4 regions of the Paenibacillus sp. FSL R5-0623 genome follow, and region 2 is predicted to be linked to each of the others. Evidence: riboswitches for the same ligand, from Rfam matches in the RefSeq annotation. Region 2 holds a riboswitch; each other region holds the start of a gene.
What was found. Region 2 has a riboswitch for thiamine pyrophosphate ahead of tenA (thiaminase II). Riboswitches for the same ligand answer to the same signal wherever they lie in the genome.
Positions count from the first base shown of each region.

Region 1: linked by a shared signal. The riboswitch ahead of MKY92_RS17680 (thiamine phosphate synthase) and the one ahead of tenA (thiaminase II) in region 2 are both predicted to bind thiamine pyrophosphate.
Region 3: linked by a shared signal. The riboswitch ahead of thiC (phosphomethylpyrimidine synthase ThiC) and the one ahead of tenA (thiaminase II) in region 2 are both predicted to bind thiamine pyrophosphate.
Region 4: linked by a shared signal. The riboswitch ahead of MKY92_RS04390 (ECF transporter S component) and the one ahead of tenA (thiaminase II) in region 2 are both predicted to bind thiamine pyrophosphate.

Region 1 covers NZ_CP150233.1:4,038,449-4,043,184, forward strand. Annotated here, with positions in the region: gene MKY92_RS17660 (ThiF family adenylyltransferase) at 1-418, opposite strand, end outside; gene MKY92_RS17665 (thiazole synthase) at 415-1,182, opposite strand; gene thiS (sulfur carrier protein ThiS) at 1,185-1,388, opposite strand; gene thiO (glycine oxidase ThiO) at 1,385-2,557, opposite strand; gene MKY92_RS17680 (thiamine phosphate synthase) at 2,575-3,270, opposite strand; TPP riboswitch at 3,463-3,572, opposite strand; gene MKY92_RS17685 (ABC-F family ATP-binding cassette domain-containing protein) at 3,649-4,736, opposite strand, start outside.
Region 2 covers NZ_CP150233.1:3,665,774-3,670,509, reverse strand. Annotated here, with positions in the region: gene MKY92_RS15985 (CotH kinase family protein) at 1-1,184, opposite strand, end outside; gene tenA (thiaminase II) at 1,309-1,968, opposite strand; TPP riboswitch at 2,085-2,182, opposite strand; gene MKY92_RS15975 (endo-1,4-beta-xylanase) at 2,388-4,736, opposite strand, start outside.
Region 3 covers NZ_CP150233.1:719,270-724,005, forward strand. Annotated here, with positions in the region: gene MKY92_RS03415 (alpha/beta hydrolase) at 1-104, opposite strand, end outside; gene MKY92_RS03420 (IclR family transcriptional regulator) at 464-1,207, shown strand; TPP riboswitch at 1,356-1,469, shown strand; gene thiC (phosphomethylpyrimidine synthase ThiC) at 1,860-3,677, shown strand; gene MKY92_RS03430 (hypothetical protein) at 4,212-4,736, opposite strand, start outside.
Region 4 covers NZ_CP150233.1:944,652-949,387, forward strand. Annotated here, with positions in the region: gene MKY92_RS04380 (pectate lyase) at 256-924, shown strand; gene MKY92_RS04385 (copper amine oxidase N-terminal domain-containing protein) at 1,111-2,064, opposite strand; TPP riboswitch at 2,232-2,342, shown strand; gene MKY92_RS04390 (ECF transporter S component) at 2,570-3,163, shown strand; gene MKY92_RS04395 (ABC transporter ATP-binding protein) at 3,164-4,735, shown strand; gene MKY92_RS04400 (energy-coupling factor transporter transmembrane component T) at 4,710-4,736, shown strand, end outside.

The sequences.
Region 1 (4,736 bases), 370 kb from region 2:
GTCGGGTATCAAAATTATCCGTTGCATCCATGATCAAGTCTGTATGCTGAACGAGTTCTTCCAACTCATCTACTCTAACATCCAACACTTTCCCTTCCACATGAACCGTGGAATTAATGGCAGATAACCGTTTTTCCGCCGCCATTGCCTTCGGAATCCGTTCAATTGCGTCCTGTTCTACATATAATTGCTGTCGCTGCAGGTTACTCCACTCCACATAATCACGATCCACAATCGTTAGGTGTCCGACTCCTGAACGAACTAACGTTTCTGCAATTCCTGTTCCGAGTGCGCCAGCGCCTACAATTAAAACTCTGCTGTCACTCAATCTGGCCTGGCCTTCCTTGCCAAGTGGCGCGTAACGTTCCTGTCTGGAATAACGATCAGCCTGCTCGGAAGATGTTATTTGATCTGTCATGTATGAACCATTCCTTCCACCGGACTACTGGCTGCTGCATAACGCTTTATGGGAATCATGCCTGCCTCATATGCCAATCTGCCCGCTTCTACCCCCAATCGCATCGCTTTAGCCATGCTCACTGGATCGCCTGATCCGGATACGGCTGTATTTAACAATACACCATCTGCACCAAGTTCCATCGCATAAGCAGCATCTTTTGGGGAGCGCAACCCTGCATCTACAATCACAGGTACAACGGCCTGCTCAATGATGATCTCAAGGTTATAGGGATTGATGATGCCTCTGCCAGCTCCGATGGGAGAAGCGCCAGGCATTACAGCATGTACGCCAAGCAATTGCAGCCTTTTGGCCAGAATGACATCATCCGAAATATAAGGCAATACCGTGAAGCCCTTTTCAAGCAAAATTTCGCAAGCCTTGTACGTTTCAATCGGATCTGGGAGTAACGTCATTCCATCTCCTATGACTTCGACTTTTATCATATCACAAAGTCCTGAAGCCCGCGCAAGCTCGGCAATTCGCACCGCCTCTTCCGCAGTGGAAGCCCCCGCCGTATTCGGAAGAAGAGTGTATTTGTCCAGATCCAACGTATCCAGGAAATGCTTCTGGTTGCGTTCCTCCAGATTCAGACGACGAACAGCAAAGGTCAAAACTTCCGTTTCAGATGCTTCCACAGCCTGACTTTGCACTTCCAGATCCGAAAACTTGCCTGTTCCGAGCAACAATCTGGACTCAAACGTATATTTACCAATGTTCAACATCATCAACCGCCTCCTACAAAATGTACAATCTCAATTCGATCGCCTTCTCTTAATGCTGTTGACTCATGGTGCTCACGCGTTAAGATATGCCTGTTCAGCTCAACAACTACAGTCTTGACTTGCAGGTCAAAAGATTGGAGCAATTTATCCACACGATTCAATCTGTCTTCAATCTCCATCCGTTGACCATTAACGATGATATTCACTGCACCACTCCCTTTCTGTTCAATCGCTCAGGGCTCAGCGCCTCAATTCCGAGTTCTTCTGAGCTTTTGCCAGCGAGCAACTCAGCGATAAGCCTGCCTGTTATCGCACTAAGCAAGATACCGTTGCGGTAATGTCCAAAGGCGGCGAACAACCCGGGTATACTCTTGCAAGCACCTATATAAGGCAGTCCATCGGGAGTTCCCGGTCTTACGCCTGCCCACGCTCGTATAAATTGTGCTTCTTTCATCCCAGGCACCCAGTGGGTAGCCGCTGTTAGCAGCTTCTGAACACCCTGTACAGAAACGTTCAAATCCGTTCTGCCTGGCAGACTGGTTGCACCGAGCCAAACTTCGCCATTGGCTTTGGGAACAATATAGATATCCTCTGCATACACCGTTCTATCAGGTCTGTACCCTGCATGTTCATCTGAGAACTGAACGGCGGCTATTTCACCTTTTACCGACCACACAGGCAAGCTCAGATTCACATGTCTCATCAACTCTTCACTCTGTAATCCAGCCGCTATAATGACATGTTTGCATCTCATCTCACCGATCGATGTGGTGATTCCCTGCACACCGTGTTCGTTTGCTTGCACACGTATATCCTGTATGTCCTCCATTACCCGTGCTCCTATTGCTTGAGCGGATTCGGCGTACGCCTTCGTTAGGTGGACTGGGAGAATCTCACTCTCGTGAGGTCTGTAATAGGCTCCATACGTATCTCTGTTAAGCCATGATGCCTCCTGTTGCACAACGGAACGATCCCACCACATCTCATCAGCAGAACTAGACAACGCAGACTTCCGATTGTCCTTATAACTACTTAATTCACTGTATGAACGAAAAGGAGTTAGGAATCCCTGGCGTTGCAGACCAGTCTCTACCTCACTGAGTGTAGCCATTAGCACTTGTTGCTCGGTAAGTAACTGTCTACTCTGCCTGGCAAGCTTAGCCATCAAAGGATGAGCAAAATCCTCACTGTCGGCCGCCAGCATTCCAGCTGCTGCGCAAGAAGTGCCTCCTGCAATCGCCGAACGCTCCAGCAACAGCACATCCTGTCCACGGGAAGCAAGCTCATATGCGATGGCACATCCAACAACGCCTCCGCCTACAATAATCGTTTCTGCATGAATCTTATCCGGTCTATCAGTAATGATCTTCTTCATCAGCTCATCTCCTTGATTCAGCGGCTCAAACTTTCTGTACCAACGATAGCCTGCCTTAATAATGCAGCCGCCCGATCCGGGGAATCGCTCGCCCACACATTCGAGATCACAGCGACTCCCTGTGCGCCTGCAGAACGAATAGCGTGAATGTTTCCCGGTTCGATGCCCCCAATCGCCATGACAGGAATGGAGACACCAGAGCACACTTCAGCCAGAGCATATAATCCTCTTGGTTCAAGATCAGGCTTACTGTTGGTTGAGTAGACATGCCCGAAGAAAAGGTAATCGGCTCCCCGTTCTTCAGCGATTTTTGCCTCATCGATTGAATGAACAGATACACCCAGACGAAGTCGCTGCACATTGCTTATAACAGCTGGGTTATAGTTACGTATCGCATCTTGCCCCCAATGTACACCGCCATAGATGTCATTCTGTGGTGGCAGCTCTGAACCATTTATAACAATGCGACAAGATGGAACGCCAATGCTAAGCAGACTTTCAGCCCAACCGATCTTGTCTTGCCATGTGAGTTGTTTTTCTCGTATGTGAATATAGTCCACCCATGGCCAAACGTCCTTTGCAGCTTTTACAAAAGATGCTTGATCCCCTGCACCCGTAGATACAACATGCAGTTCAAATGATCCGTGTACATGTTCATGAGAAAATACCGTACTGTTCATCTCCTTCCATGCGTGAATGCTATGAAAACACAAAAAAGCCACTCCCGTAGGGGAGTGGCTGCGTATTAATTATAGGACCAGATGACTGACTGATACATACAGTTCATTTCGTGCAATAAAGCTATAGACCCTATAGCCATAACGTTATACACGCAACTGCATGTTTCAATTCGTTAAGCAGACGGTTGAAATTCTTTGAATTGCCGTTTGCTCACGTCATTCACTGAAACGCGCTCGCCACTTCCCTACGCTGGTATGATCCAGATCAGGTGCAAAGGGTCCAGAATCGCATTCTTCCATCTCAGCCGCATCGTGCGGCCCCCCTAGTGTTCATATGAAGTTGTAGCCTATGTTACCATAGACGGATTTTTTTGTCACCGTCATTTCTGTTAAACATTGTCTTAAATCGCCCTAGTTTTTCTCAGACCATTCTTCGACATTCCATGTTTTGGTGACCCAACCCTCGTAGAAATCAGGTTCATGAGATACCAGTAACACCGTTCCCTTGAATTCTTGCAAGGCACGCTGCAACTCCGCTTTGGCTGTGACATCCAGATGGTTTGTCGGCTCATCGAATAAAATCCAGTTGCTTTCACGCATCAAGAGTTTGCATAAACGAACCTTGGCTTGTTCTCCACCACTCAGCATGTTAAGCGGACGAGTAATGTGCTCATTTTTCAACCCGCAGCGAGCGAGATGACCCCGGACCTCATTCTGGGTCAAATGTGAAAACTCATTCCAGACATCCTCAATCGGCGTGATATTCCCAGCACGAACTTCCTGCTCAAAATAGGCCGTTTCCAGATAATCTCCCAAGAAAGTCTTTCCACTAAGTGGAGATATTTTTCCCAGGATGGTTTTTAATAGCGTCGATTTACCCACACCATTACAACCTACGATGGCAATTTTCTCACCACGTTCAATTGTCATCGTCATTTTGGGCAGCAAAGGATACGTATATCCAATTTCAAAATCAATACCCTCAAAGACCGTTTTGCTGCTCGCACGGGCATCCTTGAATTTGAACGTTGGTTTGGCCGCTTCATCTGGGCGATCAATACGTTCAATTCTGTCCAGCTGCTTCTCCCGGCTCTTTGCTCGACCTGAAGTTGAAGCACGTGCCTTGTTACGCTGAATGAAGTCTTCCTGCTTCTTGATGTACTCTTGCTGCTTCTCGTATGCATCAATATGCTGGGCTTTATTCATATCAGCCATCTCAAGGAACTTGTTATAGTTCGCTGCATATCTCGTTAATTTGGCAAATTCCAAATGATAAATGACATTTACGACTTCATTCATGAATTCGGTGTCATGGGAGATTAAGAGAAACGCGTGCGGGTAGTCCTTCAGGTAACGTGACAGCCATTCAATATGCTCTACGTCCAGATAGTTGGTCGGCTCATCCAGCAAAAGAGCTGTAGGTTTCTCGAGCAGAAGTTTGGCAAGAAGCACCTTGGTACGTTGTCCACCACTTAGAGCTGCGACATCTCGATCAAGAC
Region 2 (4,736 bases):
AAGGCCATGTTGTAGTCCCAGGGCAACATGCTGATCTGTCCATCGTTCTCATACAGATAATAGTTATGTCCCATGTTGGACGTGTAACTGTCCATATTGACAACGACCGTGTGGGCCGCAAAATATCTCAGAACTTCGTCCACATCCACATATTTCTCCAGTTCGGTACCTGTGCTCAAGTTTTTGAGCGATTCAATGACACGCTGATAATCTTCCTCTGTTGTTTTGGTCTCAGCATTGTCGAAGATGGCGGAGTAACTGGATGATTTGTCATCGGTATACACCAATGAAACACCATTGCCGCTTCCGTCCATACCACCTGGACCGCGGTTACCCTTCATACCTGCTTCTGGTAATGTGTCGGCACCATCTTCTTCTGTCCCGTTGTTCATATTCGGCGGACTTCCACCATCCGGTGGCGCTATATCTTCAGTAGGAGGCTGCATATTTCCATACCCTTGTGCAAAAGGATTGCCATCGGGCCCTCCCATTCCTCCTGCCCCCATGTTGTCATCATTGTTCGGTTTGTAAAGTTCACCCTCATCATTCTTGGCTCGGGCGAGATATCCGCTGTCAATGTCTTCAACAGCTAGGTACAAACCCCAAGTCTCTCCATTTACACTAATATTGGAGAATGCGAATAAAGGTGCCTCTACGCCAATATAACTCATGATGTCATAACTCAAGTATTCCTTCATATAACTATTGTCGCTAATCATGTTGTTCACAACGAGCTTGTCCAACCCCATCCAAGTTTGATCCTTAACGTATTCATCAAACTTGATTTTGAAACTATATCGATCCGTTGTATCATCGCTAGCGACTTGCCGAAGGCTGGAGTTACCCTTTGGACGAATTCCGACGTTTTCAATCGTTGTTCCGTTAATCGTAATATTAGATGAGATGTACTGCTCCTCATTTGCATTATCGAGCATTTCTTTCCATGCCGCTTCATCCACATCAATCGAAATGGACATAACCTCAGTTTTGTTGATTTGATCTGCATACCCTACTGTCTGCGCAGTATTCTCCGTTTTGCTCTGATTATCCGTATTCGTTTGTTCCTTCTCAGTCGAATTGTTGTCCGACTCTCCATTGCCTTGATTAGTCGAGCTGCATGCTGTCAGCATTGCAGTACATAACACCGCTACACCGATATATTTGGGCCATTTGTATATACTCATTGCCATCACCTCATGATTGTTGTTGTATCTTTTGATATGTAATCATCATAGATGGCAATTCTTAAATGAATCTGAATGAGTGGTGTCATATGGTACTCTCTAATTGAATGAACTACCAGTGAACTTAAGGCTCTAGCCTCCAAGACATCTCCCAAAAATCAAGCTCGAAGCGACTGCACATCACGAAAATATCTTTCATCCGTTGGTACGTTTCTTCGCTACAGCCTTCTAATAGCTTATCCGTTAACGTCACAAGGGATTGATTGATGCTGTTGTATTCAGAGGAAGCATATCCTGTGATCCACTCTCCATAAAAAGGATGATCAACTGCACCTGGCTTTTGGGAAAGAACTTGACCGATCTCTGCATAGCTCCACGAGCAGGCCAGAATGGATACCAGAACTTCTGCTATGCCGCCCGCATGGGAAACAGAGAGCATATAGTTAGTATAGGCTGCATTTTTCAGTGCAGGTTTCACCTGAAAAACATGATCCTCTGTAATTCCTAATCGTTCCATATAAGAACGATGAATTTTCATTTCACCATTCAGGATGTTATCTACGTTTTTACTAAAAAACTGCATCAATTTGGGGTCGTTTGACTTTACGATACCTAGTGCAAATACACGGGCATAATCGAACAGGTATAAGTAGTCTTGCAGCAAATAATAACGAAATTGTTCGACCGGTAAGGAACCATCTCCGATCCCTTTAACAAAGGGATGCTCAAGACATTCCTTCCACACAGGCTGTGCTGCCTGATATAACCGCTCTGAAATAGTCAACAGGTGTTCCTCCAATTCATAATGTATGTATTTAAAAACAAAAAAACGAAACATCCATAGGATGTTTCGCAGATAAATACACTAAAACAAGGGGGTTCGCATGAGCTACCCAAGTACAGCGTTTCATCGTTGCATCCCTACGTTGGCATGATCCAAATCAGGTAAGGTCGGTTTAACACCCTCTCAGCCAGTTAAGGCTCCCTCGCAAACGGTTGTATGTAGTTGATTACTTTCTTATCCACATAAAAGAAAAAATAACGTTCATTTAGTATATCAATGGCTGTTAAATATTGTCAAGGCAGATTTATCGCCCCTCCACAACTTCGGTGACGTATGTAAACGATGAAAACCAACATAACCCTGGTTGAGTTTTATCCATTGTTATGATGGTTTTCATTCTTGCTACTACTGCAAATGGTTTAATGACCGAGTTTGTTTTTTTCGACAAAAGTGAGTATTCCGTACTGGGAAGTGTTTCTCCAACTTTCATTGGTCGTATCATTCCATTTGGCTACGCTCTGCTTACCTCCGCCCTGGTTGTCGTTAATTTGAAGCTCGAAGCCGAGAACATTTCCTGTTTTGGGCGTCAATGATTGTAAATGAATTCTGGCTTCTACGAGATATCCTTTATTTGTTTTCTTCACAGCACTTACAAGGCGTCCGGATGAGGCCCCCCCTGCAAAGGTTCCCACATTCTCTGCACTGATTCTGAACTGGGCATCATCATATTGAAAATACGGTGTGCGCTGGTGATTCTCGTCCAGGAAAATCTCAACCGAATCCTGATCCCATGGGTTGATGTTATCTGTGATGATGTTTGGATCAGTGACGTCGATCAGCAGGTATAGATACTCACCTGACCACATTGCGCGAGCCACTGCCTCTGCACCTTCGCTCTGGTTCAACCGTTTTACTTCAAATGGTGCAGCCTTATTCCATGATGTGTCTTTCTTCCCATCAATCTGAACAATGCCTTGCATAGCTTGTGCAGATTTGGGCATAGGGGCAAGCTCAATCACGCCGTATTTGCTTGTATCTTGCTCCTGAGATTGTGTTCGATCATTCCAGTACAGTGGATTATAAGGTTGTGTCCCATTTGCACCGCCATCAGTCACACGGATATCCAAGCCAACTTCATATTCTGAACCGGCTTGGATACCACCCCATGGAATGGACAATTCAACCTGATATCCGGCTTTGGTCTCGCGTACACGATATGAACGCTGCTCTGCGCCCTCAGCTTTGCCCGACCGCTTAATGATTACATGTCGGTCATCTGCTTCATATGAGGTGGTCTTGCCATTATTGAGATCAACAAAGATATCTACTCTGTCATTCACGTCAGCCTTCGCATCCTGAACATCCACAAGGATATACAGGTTACTATGATCCCATAAGGTGCGGAAACTGGCTGATCCCGAAGAGTCACCCTTCAGTGGAGTAGACACCGCTTTGTTCCAGAGTGGATCTTGTGAATGTTTTTTGATATCCGGTTTACCCGAAAGTGAGACGGCTCTCTCTGTCAACACAGGCAAGCTGGATTCATCCACGAGCCCCCAGTATGCTTTTTTGGCCTTCAGGGCTGAATCAAACAGCATAGCCTGGTTGTTGTAAGACTTCTCATCTTGGAGTCCCCATAAGGTAACTGAAGAGATGTGATCTTTGTGTTTTTGGTATAAATCCAACAGTTCCTTATATCGATACGCCTGTTTTACCGCAACTTCATCCGACATCTCTTCACCAAATGGAATTCCGCTATCCACATCCAGTTCCGTGATCTGAATATCCAATCCAAGTTCGGCGAACATGCTGATCGTTTTTTCAATTTCCTTGATGGGCGGGGATTCCAGGTTATAGTGGGATTGCAAACCCACACCATCGATGAGCCCTTTCTCTTTCAGTCGTTTGACCAACTGATACATATGCTCTCTTTTCTCAGGGATTTCCGTGAAGTATTCGTTGTAATATAATTTGGCATTCGGATCTGTTGCACGAGCGAATTCATAGGTTTTCTCAATGTAATCCGGACCGATTAGTTCATAAAAGGGACTTTTACGTAAACCGTTGGCATCACCATTGCTATCCGCAATCGCCTCGTTTACCACATCCCAGGCATAGATCTTACCTTTGTATCGGGTCATGACGGTTTCAACGTAATCCTGAATCCGGGCAAGTAGTAATTCTCGACTCGCAGGGTTACCCTGAGGATCCTTGAACATCCACTCTGCTGCATCAATATGCCACAACAACGCATGTGCGCGTACGCCCATACCATGCTCCTCGGCGAACTGAACATATTGATCGGCTGCCTCGAACTCATAAACACCTTCGGAAGGAGACATGTACTTCGGTTTCATCTCATAGGTTGCGGTCAAGCTGTTAAAGTGTTTTGTGAGCAGTTGTCCATATGCGCCTTCCAACTGCCAGCGATACACCGCTGCACCAATGGGGAAATCATCTTGATACAGGTCTTCCAGAGACAGAATACCTTCTTCAATCTCCAGTTGCTCGGCCAGAGTAAATGATACATCATCCACATAGAACGATAACATATCTACGCTATCTTCAGAGATGTAGGGTGTTTCGATGAACAAATTCAATTCAGTGGGATCATCGCTATACTGAAATTTTCCGGTGATCTTGTGCCATGTATTCCATTCTGTTTTGGCAATTTTCACGCTACCGATCGGGTTCCAGTTTTCGGCAGTTGTTTTTTTATATGTGGTGAGCTGTAGTGTTTGATCTGTGGTGGGCTCCTGAGTAAGTCT
Region 3 (4,736 bases), 2.9 Mb from region 2:
GCTACGATAATATGTTTGAACCGAATCAGCCTCGGTGATAGGGAAGAGGGCAGATCGGACACTTTTGTTTGCAGCGGGGCTTCGCTCTGGGATGTTGGATACATGAATGCCCCTCCTTTGAAGTTCAGTTGAAGATAACAACGACATGAAAAGAGAATTGCGTCGATTTCAGAGCCTGCTTCAGAGCGATATCTTAATGTAATATATCTTTATCGTATGTTCCCGTATAGTCAAAGTCAATTGATTGAGGGCATTTGTTACGCAATTGTTATATAGTTCTTAAGATATATGGGTAACATTACCTTAGTGTGTAAATTACAGGGGATTAAGTCTTATAAAAAGGAAAAATTTACATGTTGGCTTATTTCGATTTTGGCTCTTTTTGGTTTACAGATGAGACCGTTTCTCATATAATTTATGTAACCAAGTTTCATGTGATGAAACATGAGGAGGGCATTATGCCATGGAAGATCGCAAGTTAACCGTCCGGGCTGTGGAACGGGCGCTGGATATATTATTATGTTTTACCACACGAAGTGATCTGGGACTCACCGAAATCGCCAGCCAGATCGGCCTGCACAAAAGTACAGTGCACCGTTTGATGGCTACGCTGGAGGATCGAGGGTTCGTAATCCGCGATGCAGCAACAGAGAAGTACCGCCTTGGCATCCGAATCTGGGAGCTGTCAGCTCATATGTCCCGCAGTGATGATCCCGCTATTCTGCTGCTGCCTGCGATGGAGCGACTGAGGGATCGATTGGGGGAGACCGTGAGTCTGTACCTGCGTGATGGCAGTGAACGGATTCGGATTCAGGCTGTGCAAAGTGATCAGGCGATTCGCCGAGTTGCTCCCGTTGGTGTTAGACTCCCGCTGTCTGTGGGCGCTTCCAGCAAAGTTTTGATGGCGTTTGCCACGGACGAGGATCGTGAAGAATTGATGAATGGTCCTGAATGGCCGGTATTTATCGATCCAGCGGTGTATTTGGCGCAAATGGTAGACATTCGGGATAACGGATATGCGACGAGTTATGAGGAACGTGAGCCGGGAGCTGCCGCGGTATCGGTACCGATTATGGATCGCAGAGGCAATATTGCAGCTGCCCTCTCGGTCTCAGGGCCTGTCAGTCGACTCTCGCAAGAGACTTTGCACGAATACGCACCTGTGCTAAAGGAAGCTGCTACGCAGATGGGGCTCATGTTATCCTGATGTCGATGTAAGGTCTGTCACCAATTAAGTTAGTAATCTGGAATATAAAGGTTGTTTTTATGTTCCGGTTGCGCTACTCTGTAATGGACGGCCCATCGGGGCCAGCTTCATTGAATATGAACTGCGGCATGTGTATGCCGCAACTTGTTAACGTTACTGGGGGAGTCCGAATTGTCCGGACTGAGACGGAATCGCATGAGATTCCGGACCCTTTGCACCTGATCTGGATCATACCAGCGTAGGGAAGTAATCGGCGATATGACCACAACCACCACATGATGTGACCCTTGTAGGGCTCCGTTAAGGAGCTGCATAAAGGTGCATTATTGGTGATGGACATTAAAAGTCGGTTCCTTCGGGGACCGGCTTTTTTATATACAGTGAACAGGCGATATAGCGAGGATTCTATGGGCTTCTTTTTCAATAACCTGCGAAAGTGGGCTTGGATGAGGAGGGAAGTCACCATAGATCCATGATCTGCGGCAGCCTTCGGTCTGTTGTGAACTGTACATAAATAATGTCTCCCCTGGTCTGGTGTAGGATCGCTCTTTCTTCTCTGCATTGCGCATGATTTGGGACAGGTACGTAAGCGAGCTAATGATGATGCCAACCCAAAAACAAGCGAACGAACAATGAGGAGGAGACAAGTGACATGAGTACAGAAAATCAAACGGGACAACAAGCGATGGAACAGCAACATAACGGTCAGCAGGTGGAAAAGGAAACAAGCGCGGCCGGACGGGTTCAGCCCTTTCCGGGCAGCCGCAAAGTCTACATTCAGGGCTCACGGCCGGACATTGCAGTACCGGAACGTGAGATAGCCCTTCATGACACGAATACTCCCCAAGGGGTGGAGCATAACGAACCGCTGCGTGTCTACGATACGAGCGGCCCTATGACCGATCCCGGATTTCACGCCGATATCCGTGCAGGTCTGCCAGCCCTGCGTACCCTCTGGATCACAGAGCGTGGCGATGTCGAGGCTTACCAGGGCCGTACGGTTAAACCGGAGGATAACGGACTGAAGCCCGGAGGGAAGAGAGCCGGTGCCGAAGAGTATCCCGGATTACGTGGCAAACCCTTGCGGGCACAGCCAGGACGCTGTGTGACCCAGATGCACTACGCGAGACAGGGAGTCATTACGGCAGAGATGGAATTCGCTGCCATTCGTGAAGGTGTGGAGCCGGAATTTGTAAGGCAGGAGCTGGCGAGTGGACGGGCCATCCTGCCGTCTAACATCAATCACCCGGAGAGTGAGCCGATGTTGATCGGTCGCCATTTTCATGTGAAGATCAATGCCAACATTGGCAACTCTGCTGTATCTTCTTCCATCGAGGAAGAGGTTGAGAAGATGACCTGGGCGGTACGCTGGGGATCGGATACCGTAATGGATCTGTCCACAGGCAAAAACATTCATACCACCCGGGAATGGATTATCCGCAATTCACCTGTGCCGATTGGTACGGTGCCGCTGTATCAGGCGCTGGAGAAGGTGAATGGCGAAGCGGAAGCGCTGACCTGGGAGTTATACCGTGACACACTCATTGAGCAGGCAGAGCAGGGTGTGGACTACTTTACGATTCATGCAGGTGTACTGCTGCGTTATATCCCGATGACGGCCAAGCGGATGACAGGCATTGTGTCTCGCGGTGGGTCCATTATGGCAGCATGGTGCCTTGCGCATCATCAGGAGAATTTTTTGTACACTCATTTTGAAGAAATCTGCGAGATTATGAAAAGGTATGATGTGGCGTTTTCGCTGGGAGATGGACTCCGTCCAGGTAGTATCTACGATGCCAATGACGAAGCTCAGATGGCGGAACTGGCTACGCTGGGGGAACTGACGCAGATTGCGTGGAAGCATGATGTGCAGGTGATGATCGAAGGTCCGGGGCATGTGCCGATGCACAAGATCAAGGAGAATGTGGATATGCAGATGGAGATATGTAAAGAGGCACCGTTCTATACGCTGGGGCCGCTGACGACCGACATTGCCCCGGGATACGATCACATCACATCCGCCATTGGTGCGGCCATGATTGGCTGGTTCGGCACGTCCATGCTCTGTTATGTTACGCCAAAAGAACATTTGGGCCTGCCCAACAAGGATGATGTGCGGGAAGGCGTCATCGCCTACAAGATCGCGGCCCACGCTGCCGATCTGGCGAAAGGCCATCCGCGTGCTCAACGCCGCGATGATGCATTGTCCAAGGCACGTTTCGAGTTCCGTTGGCGTGACCAGTTTAACCTGTCACTGGACCCTGAACGTGCGCTGTCCTACCATGATGAGACGCTGCCAGCAGAAGGGGCCAAAGAAGCTCATTTCTGCTCGATGTGCGGACCGAAGTTCTGTAGCATGCGCATCACGCAGGACATTCGGGCCTTTGCCGCGGATAAAGGATTGTCCGAGAATGAGGCTGTAGCTGCCGGGATGCAGGAAAAGGCCGAGGAATATCGGACACGTTCCTAGGCGCCGATACAGCGCAAGCTGGGCAGTCTGACATCATTTGCAGGTGAGAATACTGCTATCATGTCGTCTTTTTCATCTTATTGATCAGCTTCCTGATACTTTTTATCAGCATTATGGTTGATTGTCTAGCAGATGTTTAATAAAATGAATGTAGGTAAACACCAATAAGAGTAGCCAGGCCAATGGCTACTCCTGCACAGCATTTGCGGTGGGTATTCCTCCGAGTGCAGCAAGTTCAGATGAAGTGACCCGTCAGGCCGTCAACCTGTGGCGGGTCACTTCTTTTTACGATCGATGTATGTCAGGAGCGCAATAATTAACATCGCGAACACGATTACGTCGTTAAAAGAGAAGTTCATAGGATCACCTCCCACTGGAGGCAAACCTATTTCCCACCACAAATTGGCTGTACAAAGTGATTATACCATTTGAAATGCTCTTGTTCGAGAGCATTTTTATTTTGCAAAAGAAGTCAATATAGTAGTTTTCACATGTTTTTAGTGATTGTAATATTTCACTTCAAATCCGCTACTACTATCGAGCCACACCCAAATTCTTCTCCAAATATGCCGCAAGCAATGCCAACGGACTATGGATCGGAATACCGCGATCTATTGTAACCTGTGCAGCTGCTGGAGCCATAGAGAGTTGGGCTGCCACTACCGTTTTACCCGGATGCCGCTTAGCAATCTGCTGTAAGCCTTCACGTACCGCTTCGAGATACCCTTGCTGATCTCCACGCATAATCAACTCAAATGTCCCAGGGATGCACACGGCATCTGTCTGAGATGTCTTGGCAACGTGTAGTTGCACATTCTCATCCTCTTGCTGTAATGCCTGATTCACCCGTGCCATCGTTCCTTCAATCGTTGCCGGGTTGGTGAATGCGATTATGTAATCTCCTGGTACTCGCCGTATCTCCTGCAATAACGGATCATCTATGCCGATCACAGGCACAGGGACCTGTGTCGCTTCCTGCTCCAGTACTGTCGCAAAGAGGGTACACGTGACCAGAATGGCATCGGCATGACATTCGGCGATCCATTGGAGCGTCTGGGC
Region 4 (4,736 bases), 2.7 Mb from region 2:
GTACATACGTTACAAATGAGCATACCTGAGGTTGATATCAGCATATTGTTTGAGGGACCTGATATGCAAAAAATGCCGATATGACAGGGATTATGCGTTGTCATGATATATCTGATCTAATGATTATTCTAGTTACCTTCCTTATTTGGTAGGATTAGGTTGAGGTCGGACAGAGGTGCACCTCTGACGAACTTCCAGGACAAGCTCAGGCTTGTACATTACCAAATAACGAGAGAATAAGGGAGGAATAAAGTTATGAAAAAAATGTTGACGTTGTTACTTTCCGCTGGTTTGGTTGCTTCCATATTTGGTGCAGTTCCGGTTGCTGCTGCGCCTACAGTTGTTAATTCAACGATTGTTGTTCCAAAGGGCACGACCTATGACGGTCAAGGAAAAACATTTGTAGCCAATCCTTCCACACTGGGCGACGGATCTCAAGCAGAGGGTCAGAAGCCAGTCTTTCGCCTGGAGGCAGGGGCCACGCTCAAAAATGTAAACATTGGATCACCAGCTGCTGATGGTGTTCACTGTTATGGCAACTGTAATATATCGAATGTGGTCTGGCAGGATGTGGGTGAGGATGCACTGACATTGAAGTCTGCCGGAACGGTTAACATTACCGGTGGGGCAGCGTATAAGGCTTATGATAAAGTGTTCCAGATGAATGCAGCTGGAACAATTAACATCAAAAATTTCCGTGCAGACGATATTGGCAAACTGGTTCGCCAAAATGGTGGAACTTCCTTTGCAGTTAACATGACGCTGGATAACTCCAACATTTCCAATGTGAAAGATTCGATTATGCGTACAGACAGCAGTACATCACAAGGCAAAATTACGAATACCCGTTATTCCAAAGTACCAACGTTGTTCAAGGGGTTTGCTTCAGGGAAAACGAGCCAGTCCGGAAACACGCAATATTAAACAGAAGATTGAATCGCTTGAGTTGTTAAAGGTTTAAGCCCCGCTTGTGACTGGAAGTAATTTGGAATATAACGCCAAAAAGAGCGTCTCAAGGTCATTGCCACACTGACTTTGAGGGACGCTCTTTTGTAATGCAGATGTCATAGTATAGTTCTGCTGAGCAATGTTTTATAGAGGATGCTCAAATTATTTCTCTCCCGGAACTTCAACGATGACTTTGCCTTTCTCGGGGACAACAGAACCGGTATCAATGGAGCCCAACTTGTTCATGATCTCGTAAGAGGTTTCTTCAAGCATGCGAGAGTACTTGAATGATACGAGTGTTTGACCTGCTACGGAAGGACGAGTCCCTGCTTCAGCAACGGCTTTGGTTTTAATAAAGAACAGGTCACCGATGGTTCCGGCATTTTTGCTGATGTTGGCCTGCCATTGTAGCAGGGCACTTCCATTTTTAAGGATGTAATAACTGATCAGATCGTTATCCTCAACAACGAAGAAACGATCTTTTTTTCCTTGTTCAAAAATGTATTCAATGGATGAATCCACCGGACCCAAAGGGTTGCGAATGTCCAGACGTGCTTGTCCCAGTTCAGAGAAGCGTGGCAGATGCAGTGCGGCTTCACGCGCCACAGTCAGATCGGAACTGTTATATTCTTTTACAATCGTAGCATCGGTAGTGTAAATGTAGGCTTCCTTGGCCTTCTGGTTCCACTGCACCTTGGCACCAAAAGCTTCACCGATGGCACGGAGCGGAAGCATCGCTTTACCATTCACCAGAATCGGCGCGGAGGATAATGTCGCATTCTGACCGTTTTTCTTCATTGTTTTGCTGTTAGGTGTAAGAACATACTTATCACTGCCTGTGCTAATGCTGATCTCTTTTGTTTTGTTATTGTAACCAAACGTATAGTTGCCGAGGAATTGAAGCTCCGTCAATGCCACGTACGTAATACCCTGCCGTATGACAACATCATATTGAGCTTGAACATTGTTAATATAAGCTGTCGGTTTAGGTTTGGTTGCTGCGGCTTCCGCCACAGTGGATGAGAGCAAGGCAGGTGCCGTGCCTGCGGTGAGTATCGAAGCGGCAAGGACCATTTTCCATGTTTTAAGCTGCCAAGCAGAGTTGTACTTTTTCATCACTATCAATCTCCCTTCTAATGTTTAAGACGCACTACATAACCTAAATGTTGCATATTATGGAAAGTGGACCATCACATGTCTCCTTCCCTTTTACCCCAAATGAAGCATGATGATTCTTCTAGGGATTGCCACAAATACCCATCTGATGTAGAGTAGAAGCAATGAAATAAGTGAACCGGGAGCTCAATGAAGTTGGGCTGAGAGAGTGGCCTTGTGCCGCTGACCGTACATCTGATCTGGGTAATGCCAGCGTAGAGAACATAGATTTGCGATATGTTAGGGTGAATTGTGGGAATGAACGTGGATGAACAACAGACCTCTTTGAACTGTGGTGGTGTATCTGCCAGGGGAGAGGGAATGGTTGATATTCCGTATTTTCGACATCCATCCAATACATCATTGTGAGGATTGTACACTGTGCGTAAGGCCTGCCCGGAACCGGGGAGGCTTTTTCGTTTATTTTTATAACCCCCACAGGGAACAGAGGAAGGACGTAGAGAACATGGCAGCAACAGCAAGCAACAAACGATTGAAACTAACGGATATTCTGGTAACCATCGTGATCGCAGTGGTGTTTGGGGTGATCTACAAGATATGGGGACCTACATATGACTTGATGAAACCATTCGGCGTTCATGCGGAGCAGATGATCTACGGCATGTGGTTTATGGCGGGCACGTTTGCTTTTGTTATCATTCGTAAACCAGGCGTGGCTATTCTTGCCGAAGTTGCGGCTTCAACGGTAAGTGCTTTTTTGGGCAGTGAATGGGGCATGTCCACACTTGTATACGGTCTGTTGCAAGGATTGGGAGCCGAGATATTCTTCGCAGCATTTTTGTATCGCAAAACCAATCTGTTTGTCACCTGTCTTGCAGCCATAGGAGCCGCAGCGGCTTCGCTTTTGCTGGATTACCAGTACGGGTATATTGATTCACTCTCGGCCTGGAATTATACGTTATTTATTGGATTCCGCTTCATCGGAAGCATCTTGATTGCAGGAGTGTTCGCTTATTATCTCGCCAAAGCATTGGAACTGACCGGTGTAACACGTTCACTCAGACCGGTATCCAAACAGGATTATGAGGCGCTGGATTAGATGAACGGGGAAGGGAATTCGCAAGCGGTAAGTGTGACGAATCTAAGATGCAAGTTCCCGGGAGAGAAAGCCTTGGTATTTCAAGGCTTGTCTCTTTCTGTGCGTCAAGGAGAGAAAGTGCTGTTGCTTGGCCCGAGTGGCTCCGGTAAATCGACGTTATTGCAAATTTTGAGCGGTCTGATACCACGTTCGGTTGAGATTCCGATGAAATGTGATGATATTCAGGTTCCCGCCAAAGCAGGAGTGGTCTTTCAAGATCCGGATACCCAGTTCTGTATGTCTTTTACGGATGAAGAGATCGCATTTGTGCTGGAAAACCGAAATATTCCGCGTGAAGAGATGCCTGCTCTGATTAAATATTATCTGAAACAAGTGGGATTATCCTTTGAACAGAATCGTGTATTGATCCAGTCCATGTCTCAGGGGATGAAGCAGCGTCTCGCGATTGCTTCGATGCTTGCCATGGACCCGGAGGTATTGTTTTTGGATGAACCCACTGCACTGTTGGATGATGAGGGGACTTCCCAGGTGTGGGATACCGTCAAACGCATCGTCAGTGACAAAACGATCATCATCGTTGAACACAAAATTAACGAGATTGTGGATATGGTCGACCGAATTATTGTGTTATCACCTGAAGGAAAGATCGTGGCGGATGGGCCAGCACAGCAGGTATTTACGCATGAACGGGGCAAGCTGAAGGCTTATGGAATCTGGTATCCGGGTGTGTGGGATGAGCACGAGCAGGCAGCTAAGGAAGAAGAGAGAAGTGCTTCTGGAGAGCTTCAATTGTGTGTGGACCAAGGCATCTCAAGTTTGGAAGCACAGCAATCGTCTGGTTTATCCGATACACCGGGTATATCCCCCATATCTCACGTCTCATCCTTATCACCTGTATCACCCGCCTATCAGCCTGCACTGGACTTGCAGCAGTTCACCGGATGGCGTGGGAAAACACCCTTCATTCAGGTAGAACAGGCCAAAGTATGGCATGGAGACTGGATTGGTATTGTCGGAGTTAATGGAGCTGGCAAGAGTTCATTGTTGTTATCTCTGATGAATATCCTAAAAACAACAGGTCATTATGAGGTGGACGGTCAGCCTTCTGGCAAAACGGAGCAGCTTGCAGATCGAATCGCGTTTGTATTTCAGAACCCGGAGTTTCAATTTGTGACCAACACGGTTGCGGAAGAAGTGGAATTCTCATTGCTGGGGGGCAGGATTTCAACGGAAGAAAGACTTGTCAGGACTGATCATATGTTGAATCAATTTGGGCTAATAGACCTCTCCGAGCGCCATCCCTACCAATTATCGATGGGGCAGAAACGACGCTTGAGCGTTGCCTCTGCACTGGTGAGAGAGCAGCGAATACTGCTGTTGGATGAACCTACTTTTGGACAGGATGCCCGCAATACGTTTGCCATGTTAGCACAGCTGGAGCAATTGCGGAGAGAGGGAACAGCTATTGTTATGGTTACCCATGATCGTGAAATTGTAAAAAGATATTGCACCCGAATCTGGACGGTAGATGAGGGGAGGTTAACTGATGCAACTGTCGTTTCCTCACCGTGAA